DNA from 4 places in the Pectobacterium hainanensis genome. Region 1 is predicted to be linked to each of the others. Evidence: predicted binding sites of a transcription regulator. Region 1 holds the regulator's gene; each other region holds the start of a gene.

Region 1 (3,369 bases):
TGTAAACCACTCACTCGAATGCAACTGTGGCTGGATGCGTGCCCAACGCGGGAAAACAGCTCGCTACAACGACTCACGCTCAATAAAACAGGCCATCACTTATTAGCCTCACCAGAAGGTGATCAAGGTAGTTTACAACTCCGTCAGCAAGTGTGGATCCATCATTTAGAATTGCAAGAAAATGAGCAAAAAACCATTAAGCTACAAGGCAATCAGGCCTATCTACAATCGATTAATGGTTCAATGAGCCTCTACGAATCATCGGGCCGTCAGGCGCTATGCTGTGGCGATGGAGCCTTTATCCAACAGGAAACGGTACTAAATTTAAAGGCAGAAACCGCATTACAAGCCTTGCTTATCGATTTGGTTGCCTGATATCGAGGATTTATCCAATCCGCCTCACTATCTCGGCGTTTTTCTTCAGCCATGATAAGATATGAGCTTGTTCCTCTATCCGTCAGGGTGATATGACAATGCATTCAACCACTCAGGACAACCTGCTTGCCCAGGCTGAACAGATTTGTCAGCAGCGCGGTGTTCGTCTGACGCCACAACGACTGGAAGTGTTACGCTTAATGGCGGAGCAGACTGGTGCTATCAGTGCCTATGATCTGCTCGATCTTCTGCGGATATCAGAACCTCAGGCCAAACCACCGACGGTCTATCGTGCCCTTGATTTTTTGCTGGAACAGGGATTTATTCATCGTGTTGAGTCAAACAACAGCTATGTACTTTGTCACCATATTGAAGATCATAGCCATACCTCTGCTCTCTTCATTTGCGATCGGTGTGGTCAGGTAGCCGAACGTCAAACCGAAGGTGTAGAGGAAAATCTGCGTGATTTAGCGCAACAAGCTGGCTTTACTTTACGCCACAGCGTTATTGAAGCTCATGGTCTTTGCGAAGGTTGCCAGGAAGTGGCGGCATGCAAACAGACAGATCAGTGCGATCACGACCATAGTATTCCAATCAAGAAACGCTAGCCCTGCAAGGCTATCGGGCACATTGACATGTGCCCATAAAACGTCAAAAAATGCCTCGAATCAAAACGCGCAAATACTAAAACAACCCGTTCTAGCGCGTCTCACAGCAGAAAAATCAGCTCCAGTCACCGTTACGAATAACGCCGACAGCCAAACCTTCAATCGAAAAACTCTGTTCACGTAGATCTACCACGATGGGAGAAAACGCGTCATTCTCAGCCAGCAAATGCACCACACTGCCCTGTTTTTTCAGGCGTTTTACCGTGACTTCATCTTCGATACGAGCGACGACGACCTGTCCATTATGAACATCCTGCGTCTTATGTACGGCAAGTAAATCACCATCCATAATGCCGATATCTTTCATCGACATCCCATTCACACGTAGCAAAAAATCCGCTCTGGGCTTGAACATCGAGGGATCAACCTGATAGTGACATTCTATATGCTGTTGCGCTAAGAGCGGCTCACCAGCCGCAACACGACCAATCAACGGAATACCGGTTTCGTCCTCCATCAGTAAGCGGATACCGCGAGAGGCGCCAGAGACAATTTCAATCACACCTTTACGCGCTAATGCTTTTAAATGCTCTTCAGCGGCATTCGGTGAACGAAATCCTAGCTGTTGGGCAATTTCCGCACGCGTAGGCGGCATACCGGTCTGCGCAATATGATCGCGGATCAGGTCATAGACCTGCTGCTGTCTGGCTGTTAGTACTTTCATTCCGCCCCCTGGTTGTTTATACAGTCTTTCTGTGAGTATATACAGGTCATGCTCGCTTGGGAACCAGGAGATGGGTAAACCTCAGTTTTTTATTAGTTTCTGCAAACCTTCACGCAAAATTCTGCCAGATAATGCTGATCCAGACGACAGCCGCCAATAAAATGGCCACAAATACCGCCGCAGAACCGATATCTTTTGCCCGACCAGATAACTCATGGTGCTCCATACCGATGCGATCGACGACCGCTTCAATCGCACTATTTGCTAGCTCAAACAGCATGATTAACACAACTGAGCCAATAAGCAGCAGTTTCTCAACCAGAGAGACGGGCAGCAGGCAGGCGGCAACGACGCCAACGATCGTCAGTACCGTTTCCTGACGAAAAGCGGCTTCATGTTGCCACGCTTGCTGAAGCCCCTTAAGAGAATAACCGGTCGCCTTGATAATCCGGGTCATCCCCGTTGCTTTATTCATTCATCCTCCAATTGCTAAAAATAGTATAGATACCTGATCGGCTTCGGGTTGCCAGGCAAAACATTGTCATTTTGAACGCCTCGGAATGTTGGCCCAGGACATACAGCCAACACACTCAAAACCGGAAAGATAACGAGTATAAGAGATCGCTCGCATTTTAACGCTTAACCGTTGTCTCATCACCACAGATCTCCAGCGTAGTTTCTGGTATCCTTGCGGCGCATTGCTAACAAGAGGCTTTAAGTTGTTATGTCAGGTTGGCGTAAAATTTACTATAAATTATTGAGTTTCCCGCTCAGGCTGTTAGTGAAAAGTAAAGTCATACCCATAGATCCCGAAACCGAACTGGGTTTAGACCCGTTACGACCGATTCTCTATGTATTACCTTACAATTCTCAGGCAGATTTGCTGACGTTGCAGACAAAGTGTCAGGCGCTAGGTTTGCCAGACCCTCTGCAACCGGTAATCATTGGTGATGTGGCCTTACCTAGTCATGTATTCATCAATGACGGCCCTCGGGTTTTCCGCTACTACATCCCCAAACAGGAATCGGTAAAGCTGTTCCACGATTATCTGGACCTGCACCGCGCAAATCCCGATCTGGACGTGCAAATGGTGCCGGTCTCTGTCATGTTTGGACGCTCACCCGGTCGTGAGGGGCAAAATCAGGCCACGCCGCATTTACGGTTGCTCAACGGTATCGAGAAATTTTTTGCCGTTCTGTGGCTGGGGCGCGACAGCCTTGTCCGTTTCTCCAGCCCAGTGTCATTACGCTATATGGCGACAGAACACGGCACCGACAAAACCATCGCCCATAAGCTGGCACGCGTCGCACGAATGCATTTCTCTCGTCAGCGGTTAGCGGCGGTAGGGCCTCGTCTGCCGGTACGCCAGGAACTGTTTAATAAATTACTTGATTCCAAGGCAATCAAAAAAGCCGTGGATGACGAAGCGCGCAGCAAAAAAGTCTCCCACGAAAGAGCACAGCAAAACGCCATTGCCTTAATGGAAGAGATCGCGGCAGACTTCTCTTATGAAGCCGTTCGTCTATCGGATCGTGTATTAAGTTGGACGTGGAATCGTCTTTATCAAGGCATCAACGTCCATAATGCCGAACGCGTGCGCCAATTGGCGCAGGATGGACATGAAATCGTTTATGTCCCCTGCCACCGCAGTCACATGGACTA
Region 2 (3,369 bases), on a different contig from region 1:
AATTAGGTTGCATAAATCATGCGTTACTGACTGCCAATGTGATTGCACATTCAGGATTGCGGCTGGCCGGTTGGATCGCGAACGATATTATCCGACCGGGAAAACGACATCAGGAATACCTAAACTATCTACAGCATCATCTCTCTGCGCCAATGTTGGGCGAAATTCCCCATTTGGGTGCGCCGCAGCGGCATAATTTGGGGCAGTATATTGATTTGTCTCGTTTGGGCTAATGATTGTTTTTAGTATTTTTCAATCTAATACTTATAAGATAAATCGCACAAAGAGTGGGAAAAAAATCCATATTCATGGCGATATAGGATAAAGCGGGTATTTCTACAACTCAGGGGGGATGCGGGGTTGTGGGAGTTATCCACCATTTCTGTGGATAACTGTGTGCATTAGAGATAGAAAAATCACGTCAGACGAGAGCGGGCGCGGGTTGACGGCAGGTTGACGCTATTCTCCGCTTTTTAGATAATTTATTCAAAATCATAATGTTAATTAAAATCAAGTTTCTTTTTTATGCCTAATGTCGAGCTGCATGAATTAGCAACATAAGTAACGCCCACACGTTAAAAAAAAGGTGAAATTGGGGATAAATAGGGATGATATCTTCTGGCAGAACGGCGATGAATGTGCTAGCCAATTGCTTTGCTTAATCATTATCCAATAGCGGAATAATTTCCTTGATGCTGTTTTTATATCCAGTATTATGTGGGTGGTAAAATCCACGTTAGGTTCCCATAATAATCAGCGTGGAAAGACATCACCCTATCCCATAGATTGTAAAATACAGGCTGATTCTGTTCAAACCGTCCCATCCGCTTGCCATGGGCAACCAGGCATGATGAGTAGCGTAGTTAACTATGAGTAAAGTCTTTAAACTGAAGTCCGATTTTAAACCCGCGGGCGATCAACCCGAGGCCATCCGTCGCCTGGAAGAGGGGCTGGAGGATGGGTTAGCGCATCAGACGCTGCTTGGCGTGACGGGGTCCGGTAAAACGTTCACTATCGCCAATGTTATTGCTGATTTAAATCGTCCAACCATGATTCTGGCGCCGAACAAGACGCTGGCGGCACAGCTTTACGGTGAGATGAAGGCCTTTTTCCCGGATAACGCGGTGGAATACTTTGTCTCGTATTACGATTACTACCAGCCAGAGGCGTATGTTCCCAGTTCCGATACGTTTATCGAGAAAGATGCGTCAGTGAACGAACATATTGAACAGATGCGCCTTTCTGCGACCAAAGCACTGTTGGAGCGAAAAGATGTGGTGGTGGTCGCTTCGGTTTCCGCTATTTACGGTTTGGGCGATCCCGATCTTTATTTGAAAATGATGCTGCACCTGACACAAGGTATGTTGATTGACCAACGCGCGATCTTGCGGCGGTTGGCTGAGCTGCAATATACGCGCAATGATCAGGTATTTCAGCGCGGTACGTTTCGCGTGCGTGGGGAGGTGATCGATATATTCCCCGCCGAATCGGATGATATCGCGTTGCGTGTCGAATTGTTCGATGAGGAAGTCGAACGGCTATCGTTATTTGATCCGCTGACGGGGCATGTTGTTCAGACGATGCCGCGCTATACCATTTACCCGAAAACGCACTACGTGACGCCGCGAGAGCGTATTTTGCAGGCAATGGAAGATATTAAGGTTGAGCTGGCCGAGCGTAGAAAGGTGTTGTTGGCGAACGATAAGCTGGTGGAAGAGCAGCGACTGAGTCAGCGCACGCAGTTTGATCTGGAGATGATGAACGAACTGGGCTATTGCTCCGGTATTGAAAACTATTCACGTTTTCTGTCTGGTCGCGGGCCCGGCGAGCCTCCGCCGACCTTGTTTGATTATCTGCCTGCCGACGGGTTGCTGGTCGTGGATGAATCACACGTGACCATACCGCAAATTGGCGGAATGTATCGTGGCGATCGGGCGCGTAAAGAAACGCTGGTTGAATATGGTTTCCGGCTACCGTCGGCGCTGGATAACCGGCCAATGAAATTCGAAGAGTTTGAGGCACTGGCTCCGCAGACGATTTACGTTTCTGCAACGCCAGGAAACTATGAATTGGAGAAATCGGGTAGTGAGGTGATCGATCAGGTTGTGCGTCCGACTGGCCTGCTGGACCCGATACTTGAAGTTCGCCCGGTTGCTACACAGGTCGATGATTTATTGTCTGAAATTCGTCAGCGAGCGGCGGTAAATGAGCGGGTATTGGTGACGACGCTCACCAAACGAATGGCCGAGGATTTAACGGAATATCTTGAGGAGCATGGGGAACGCGTCCGTTATCTGCATTCGGATATTGATACCGTTGAGCGAGTGGAAATCATTCGCGATCTGCGGCTTGGCGAATTTGATGTGCTGGTGGGGATCAACCTGCTACGAGAAGGTCTGGATATGCCAGAAGTCTCGCTGGTGGCGATTCTGGATGCAGACAAGGAAGGCTTCTTGCGTTCAGAACGATCGCTGATCCAGACGATTGGTCGTGCGGCGCGGAACCTCAAAGGAAAAGCGATTTTGTATGGCGATAAAATTACGCCGTCAATGGCGCGAGCAATTAGCGAGACTGAACGTCGTCGTGAAAAGCAACAGGCCTACAACCTGAAACATGGCATTGTACCGCAAGGGCTGAACAAGAAAATTGCCGACATTTTGCAGCTTGGTCAACCGAGTAACGGAAGAGGCAAAGGACGCAGTAAGAAAGCGGCCGAACCTTCAGCCAGTTATGGATTAATGACGCCAAAAGCGTTGGAACAAAAGATTCGTGAGCTTGAAAGTAAAATGATGACGCATGCGCAGAATCTGGAGTTTGAGGAAGCGGCCAGCCTGCGTGACGAAGTTCAGGCGCTACGGGCTCAATTTATTGCTGTGTCTTGATGGAGGGGAAACGATGGATATCACGATACCTGGCGTAGACGTCTTGTTTGTGGCAGGTTTTGGCCCAATAGCCAACTCCTCGACGGCTAGCGCGGCATTTTACGTTGATACATTGCGTTTGCCATTGAAACCGATGGCTGAGAATCCTGATTATCTGGTAACGGACGCGTTGGAGGGGGTAAAACACTTTGCCGTATGGCCGCTGGAACAGGCTAGCGAATCTTGCTTTGGGCAGAAAACATGGCCATCCACGTTGCCAGTGCCGCAGAGTTGGCTGGAGTTTGATGTGGCGGATATGGCGCAAGCCACGCAGGCGATTAAGGCCCATGGCTATACGCTGCTGGTCGATAATCGATTGGAGCCTTGGGGGCAGCGTGTCACTCGTTTCCTGAGTCCTGAAGGCATGCTGGTGGCTGTCACGCACACGCCCTGGCTACGACAATAATTATCCGAGCCGCTGTAATACCGTTTCTATTGCCTGACGTAA
Region 3 (3,369 bases), on a different contig from region 1:
AGACCTGCCCCTGCCGATTACAAATTACGATACCCACATTCGGGCGGTAGCCATCATCATCGATCACCGGACTACCTCGATAAACTTTAAATGCAAAGATGACCTGATTGTTTCACACTCGCGGCAGGCGGTAAACCACTGCTTGGTACGGTTATCACTCTAATAAAAGAGAGATAACCCACAGATTGAACCAAAGTTATAAACATGTGTGAACGGATAATCACGGTTTATTCACTATTTCTGTGGACATCTTTGTGCAGAACCCATGAAAAAGTGAGTAAAACTCATTTTATATAGATAGAAAATCACTATTCACTTAAAAAAATAGTGATTATTTTTCATTACATTAAGCCAATTGTTCACAGTAATATCACTGAAAAAAATCGCTATTGAATGATGGTCAACATAACGCTGGTGAAAGATCGTGCTATGCCGATTTTATCCACAGACGCGATGGTAACATCAGATAATAAATGAGCAAAAACAGCAAAAAACCGTGACGTCAAGGCTGTAAATCGAACCAGTAATCTATCTTCATGCCGGTTATCCAAGAAATCTGTGGATAACCTAGTGTAAGATCCTGTTCATTGTTGGTTTCTACACGTGCACAATTTACACAACACGGTTCGACCTGCTTCTACGCAATGAAAAAAAACGCTATGAATCATGCTATTATTAACTTTCTCGGTCGCCGATCGGGCAATAGGTTCATGTTTCTCACCCGCTGTATTTTTTTTGAGCGGAAAATATCAGGTTAGGCACGCTATGCATTCACCGTCCGTTTTTATTGCCCCCCCCCATAATGAACAGGAATTGCTCCTGCGTGCCCAGTCGCTTGCAGGATACAATCTGGCTGAGCTGGCCTGTATTGCACAGTTACCACTACCTGCTAACCTGAAGCGAGATAAAGGCTGGATTGGCATCCTGCTGGAACGTTTTCTGGGAGCCAGCGCAGGCAGTAAACCTGAACAGGACTTCCCCGATATCGGTATTGAACTGAAAACCATCCCTATCGATGAACAAGGTCGCCCACTGGAAACAACGTTTGTCTGTGTCGCGCCCTTAACCGGAAATAGCGGCGTTACCTGGGAAAGCAGTCATGTCAGGCATAAACTGGCGCGTGTGCTGTGGATCCCGGTTGAGGGTTTGCGATCAATTCCGTTAGGTGAACGTCGGATCGGGACACCGCTCATTTGGAGCCCAAGTGAAGAAGAAGAACGTCAACTTCGCGGTGACTGGGAAGAACTGATGGACTTAATTGTGCTGGGAAAGGTCGAAAGCATCACGGCTCGTCATGGAGAAGTGCTGCAATTACGCCCCAAAGCAGCCAATAGCCGTGCGCTGACGGAAGCCATTGGCGAATTTGGTCAACCGATCATGACGCTACCACGCGGGTTTTACCTGAAAAAAACCTTTACTGCTCCTCTGCTGGCACGTCACTTTTCTCTTGATAATCAATGAAATTAAGAGAAAAAAGAGGAAGAAATAGCCACCGCCGACCATACTTTCACTTGCCTGCCTACTCATGTAGCGGCGTATAATACTGTTTACGTTTCGTTTAAGGTGTATTGATATAATGTTTGATTGGATTGTTGATCCGAATGCCTGGTTAGCGCTAGGGACGCTAACTATTCTGGAAATTGTTCTTGGCATCGACAACATTATCTTCCTGTCGTTGGTTGTTTCTAAACTACCGAAAGCCCAACAAAATAAAGCACGCCGTATCGGCCTGATGGGTGCCATGCTGATGCGTTTGGGGCTATTAGCTTCAATCGCCTGGGTTGTCCGCCTGACCAATCCTTTATTTACCGTAATGGGCAATGATATTTCACTGCGCGATCTGATCCTGTTTTTCGGAGGATTGTTCCTAATCTGGAAATCAAGCAAGGAAATTCATGAAACCGTAGAGGGAAGCTCAGAAGAGCACGTCTCACAGGTACACTCTTTCTTCGGCGCTATCGTGCAAATCATGCTGTTAGATATTATTTTCAGCCTGGATTCTGTAATTACAGCAGTAGGGCTTTCCGATCATCTGTTTATTATGATGGCTGCGGTGGTTATCGCGGTTGGTGTCATGATGTTCTCTGCCCGCGCCATCGGAGAATTTGTTGATCGTCATCCGTCTGTCAAAATGTTGGCGCTGTCATTCCTGATCCTGGTAGGTTTTACGCTGATCCTGGAAAGCTTCGACATTCATGTACCGAAAGGTTACATCTATTTTGCCATGTTCTTCTCTATGTCGGTTGAAGCACTCAACCTGCTACGTGGTAAGAAAGCGAAAACCACAGATTAAATTCGGCGGGTTAACATCCTCTTTCGTGCCTGCCTATCATTGGCGGGCACAAGAAAAAAGAACACAGTCAGGAACGAACTCCCCTCAACCACGTTGGGATAATGTAATTTAATCCTTCGCTCTGACACATCGTCTTGCGCACCGTAACCAAAATTAACCATTGCCGTATTAATTTTTTCCATTATTCCTACTTAACCTCTAGAGACTCTTTGCTAGACTCACCTCATCACCTTCAGTTTTTTTGTTGTCTAAAACAGGTAAATAATGAGATGAAAGTACGGTTAAAACTGGCAGTAACACTGGCTTTAGTATTCACGCTTTGTGGGTGTTCCAGCCAGTATGTCATGGCAACAAAAGAAGGTCAGATGATATTAACCCAAAACAAACCAGTATTAGATAAAGACACTGGAATGCTCAGTTACATTGATGAGCAAGGTAATGAAAAACAGATTAACAGCGATAATATTTCCCAGATTATCGCTCGCTAATGAAGAGATACGTCGTCCCCGGCAGACCAACGTCTTCAACAATCAGAGAGTAAAGAGACTTCCCCACATCGCACAGCTTCGTTATAGTCAAATTCAGGTGTGTCATCCCAAATCATCTCTCGTTGCAGGAAAGCGACAACGACGTTTGCTGTAGCCCTTAAAGGCGAGCCCATAAGTTGGCAGAGTCCCAAAGCCAACGTATCTGCAATGAGAAATGGATGGGATGGTTATACGCCTGCTATTTTCAGACATACAAGGAAGCTGGCAATGCAATATCACCGTATTCCCCATAGCTCTTTAGAAGTCAGTGTGCTGGGCCTTGGCACGATGACCTTTGGCGAACAAAATAGTGAAGCCGAAGCGCACGCACAATTGGATCACGCCATTGCCGCAGGTGTTAACCTGATTGATACAGCAGAAATGTACCCTGTTCCACCACGTCCGGAAACCCAGGGGCTAACCGAAAGCTACATTGGTTCGTGGCTGAAATCCCGAGGTGGGCGCGAGAAGCTCATTATCGCGAGTAAGGTTGCTGGCCCCGTGCGTGGTAACGATAGTGCGATACGTCATCAGCAGGCATTGGATCGT
Region 4 (3,369 bases), on a different contig from region 1:
TGGTAACGTTCATAAAGTTGCTGATAGCGAGCGACGCGCTGGCTATCAGGCATGAGTGTCTGTTCAATACCGCTGGCCATATGGCGCTGTGCAGTAGGGATATCGGTATGTTCGCCTGCGGCGACGGCAGCAAAAATCGCAGCGCCTAATGCACAACACTGATCGGACGCAACAATTTGTAGCGGACGATTCATCACATCGGTGCAAACCTGCATGATCGTGGGGGACTTACGGGCGATGCCCCCCAGAGCCAGAATGTTCTCAACCGGTACGCCTTGCGTTTCAAAGCATTCCATGATGGCGCGAGCACCGAACGCGGTTGCCGCGATAAAACCACCAAAGAGTGTCGCTGCATCGGTGCCGAGATTAAGATCGGCAATCACGCCTTTTAAGCGCTGATTAGCAAAGGGCGTTCTACGTCCGTTAAACCAGTCAAGCACCACAGGCAAATGATCCCACGTTGGATTGTCGGCCCAGGTTTGAGTGAGTCGCTCAAGCAATTTCCCTTCAGTGGCCTGTAGTGTTGTTTTCAGTTCGGGGTGATCGTTGATGGCCTGTTGTAGCGACCAACTCAATAGACGGCTAAACCAGGCATACATGTCGCCAAAAGCGGATTGTCCCGCTTCTAAACCGATATAACCGGGTATCACACTGCCATTGACCTGACCGCAAATGCCGGCAATGGTGCGATCGGCAATGCGGGATTCATCCGCGATCAAAATATCGCAGGTTGAAGTGCCAATCACTTTGACCAACGTATAGGGTTGCGCTCCCGCGCCAACCGTGCCGACATGGCAGTCAAACGCCCCGCCTGCGATGGTGACGGTGTCAGACAGACCAAGCCGTTGCGCCCATTCCGGCGTCAGCGTGCCAACAGGGTGGTCGGCGGTCCAGGTCTCGGTAAACATTGGATATTGCAGGCGTTCAGTGAGGCAGGGATCGAGAGCGTGTAAAAAGTCTTTGGGGGGTAATCCACCCCAATCTGGGTGCCAGAGGGATTTGTGCCCGGCACTACAGCGACCGCGTTTGATTTGCGCTGGTGCGTTTGTTCCAGAAAGTAGGGCTGGCACCCAATCGCAGAGTTCTATCCACGATACGGCAGCCTGACGGACTTGCTGATCTTCACGCGAAACATGCAGGATCTTTGCCCAGAACCATTCGGAAGAGTAAACGCCACCAATATAACGCGTGTAGTCAGGGAATTGCCCGCTGCGACACAGTGTATTGATCGCCTCCGCTTCTTCTATTGCCGTGTGATCCTTCCATAAAACGAACATGGCGTTTGGGTTATTGGCAAATTCAGGGCGCAGGGCGAGAACGTGTCCTTGTTCGTCAATGGGGGCGGGCGTCGAACCAGTGGAATCAACGCCGATACCGATAACCTGTTGGCGTTGCTCCGTCGTTAAACGACTCACTACCACCTTAATGGCTTGTTCCAGCGATTCGATGTAATCCAGCGGATGGTGCCTGAATTGATTATTGGCAGGCTGACAATATTTCCCCTCACGCCAGCGAGGGTAATAGACCACTTCTGTTTCTAATTCTTGCCCGGACTGGCAATCAACCGCCAGGGCACGTACCGAATCACTGCCAAAATCGAGGCCAATCGTAATCGCACCCGTACTCATTGCTCCGCTCCTGTTCAACCTGATTTCATTGCTGTAACGATAGACAGGGGGGCAGAGATGATGTGAGGAGTTGTTAGCTGGAAGTATGCATTTTTCTGTCGCCAGCAGTCATTTTGTGATGATCGTCAAAAGTTAACAACTGGTTAAATTTGCTATATGTATGCACAAACCTGTCGTTGTTCCGGGATGTGATTGCGCTCTCCATTCTTGATGAAAATACCCGCTAAAACATAAAGCGTCTGAATGCTACTGAGTAAAGGTGTGATACTAAGTCTGTGTTTTTCCTTTATCCAGACCTGAAATGCTTTACCGAGAACGATGAGATACATCAGCCTGGCTGGCGTATACAAAGATAACCATATCGGAGAAGATCATGCATAAATTCACTAAGGTGCTAGCGACGATTGGGCTGGCGGCCATTATGTCACAATCAGCTATCGCTGAGACATTGAAGCTGGGATTTCTGGTTAAGCAACCGGAAGAACCCTGGTTTCAAACTGAATGGAAGTTTGCTGATAAAGCAGGAAAAGATCTCGGTTTTGATGTCATTAAAATCGCTGTACCTGATGGTGAAAAAACGCTGAATGCGATTGATAGTTTAGCGGCCAGCGGGGCGAAAGGTTTTGTTATCTGTACGCCAGACCCTAAATTGGGGCCGGCCATTATGGCTAAAGCACGCAGTTATGATTTGAAAGTCATCGCGGTTGACGATCAGTTTGTCAATGCCAAAGGGCAACCGATGGATACGGTGCCATTGGTTATGATGGCGGCGACCAAAATAGGTGAGCGTCAGGGTCAGGAACTGTGGAAAGAAATGAATAATCGTGGCTGGAAGGTGGAAGAAACCGCCGTCATGGCGATTACCTGCGATGAGCTGGATACCTGCCGTCGCCGGACATCTGGTTCGATAGGGGCGCTGAAGGCTGCCGGTTTCCCTGAAAAACAAATTTATCAGGTTCCAACCAAATCCAATGATATCCCCGGCGCATTTGATGCCGCTAACTCTATGCTGGTCCAGCATCCTCAAGTAAAAAACTGGCTGATCGTCGCGTTTAACGATAACAACGTGCTGGGTGGCGTGCGTGCTGCCGAAGGGCAGGGGTTCAAAGCGAATAACGTGATTGGTATCGGTATCAATGGTGTCGACGCCGTGAGTGAATTGTCCAAGAGTCAGGCGACCGGCTTCTATGGTTCACTGCTGCCAAGCCCGGATGTTCATGGATATAAAAGTATCCAGATGCTGAATGAATGGGTAACCAAAAACGTTGAACCAGAAAAATTCACCGAAGTAACGGACGTGGTGCTGATCACCCGCGAAAACTTCAAGGTTGAGCTGGAGAAAAAAGGTCTGATGTAAGTCAGAAAGGACAAGGATGTCCTATCTATTGGATATATTCAGCCAGCCAAAAAATGGCGGAATCGACACTCCACGGGGTAAAGCCGGTGGTTAACCATGAGGAAACGGACATGACAGCACAGTCACCCTATTTGTCGTTTCATGGAATTGGTAAGGAATTTCCCGGTGTTAAGGCACTTTCCGATATTAGTTTTGCCTGCCAAACTGGACAGATCCATGCATTGATGGGGGAAAATGGGGCAGGGAAATCCACGTTGCTGAAGATCCTGAGTGGCAACTATGCCCCCTCTGCTGGGGAAATTCATATTCAGGATAAGCCAGTCCAATTTAATAACACGATGGATGCCCTGAATGCCGGGGTTGCCATTATTTATCAGGAATTAC

Evidence for each region. The regulator LexA, encoded in region 1, represses DNA repair genes until DNA is damaged. The targets are predictions, from matches to a motif close to TNCTGTATGTACATACAGNA.
Region 2: the regulator LexA is predicted to act here: its motif matches at 694-713, upstream of uvrB (excinuclease ABC subunit UvrB).
Region 3: the regulator LexA is predicted to act here: its motif matches at 507-526, upstream of mutH (DNA mismatch repair endonuclease MutH).
Region 4: the regulator LexA is predicted to act here: its motif matches at 1,779-1,798, upstream of ACKPVM_RS09560 (arabinose ABC transporter substrate-binding protein).

What each region holds. Positions count from the first base shown of each region.
Region 1 is NZ_JBJYIN010000023.1:40,092-43,460, forward strand. It holds gene ACKPVM_RS18770 (pirin family protein) at 1-375, shown strand, start outside; gene zur (zinc uptake transcriptional repressor Zur) at 474-983, shown strand; gene lexA (transcriptional repressor LexA) at 1,099-1,707, opposite strand; gene ACKPVM_RS18785 (diacylglycerol kinase) at 1,817-2,182, opposite strand; gene plsB (glycerol-3-phosphate 1-O-acyltransferase PlsB) at 2,432-3,369, shown strand, end outside.
Region 2 is NZ_JBJYIN010000008.1:23,423-26,791, forward strand. It holds gene bioD (dethiobiotin synthase) at 1-233, shown strand, start outside; gene uvrB (excinuclease ABC subunit UvrB) at 870-2,882, shown strand; gene ACKPVM_RS09820 (VOC family protein) at 2,896-3,327, shown strand; gene ACKPVM_RS09825 (gluconeogenesis factor YvcK family protein) at 3,328-3,369, opposite strand, start outside.
Region 3 is NZ_JBJYIN010000012.1:98,179-101,547, forward strand. It holds gene rppH (RNA pyrophosphohydrolase) at 1-67, opposite strand, end outside; gene mutH (DNA mismatch repair endonuclease MutH) at 766-1,461, shown strand; gene ACKPVM_RS13535 (TerC family protein) at 1,577-2,293, shown strand; gene ACKPVM_RS13540 (YgdI/YgdR family lipoprotein) at 2,563-2,781, shown strand; gene ACKPVM_RS13545 (NADP(H)-dependent aldo-keto reductase) at 3,049-3,369, shown strand, end outside.
Region 4 is NZ_JBJYIN010000007.1:190,534-193,902, reverse strand. It holds gene ACKPVM_RS09565 (ribulokinase) at 1-1,628, opposite strand, end outside; gene ACKPVM_RS09560 (arabinose ABC transporter substrate-binding protein) at 2,002-2,985, shown strand; gene araG (L-arabinose ABC transporter ATP-binding protein AraG) at 3,096-3,369, shown strand, end outside.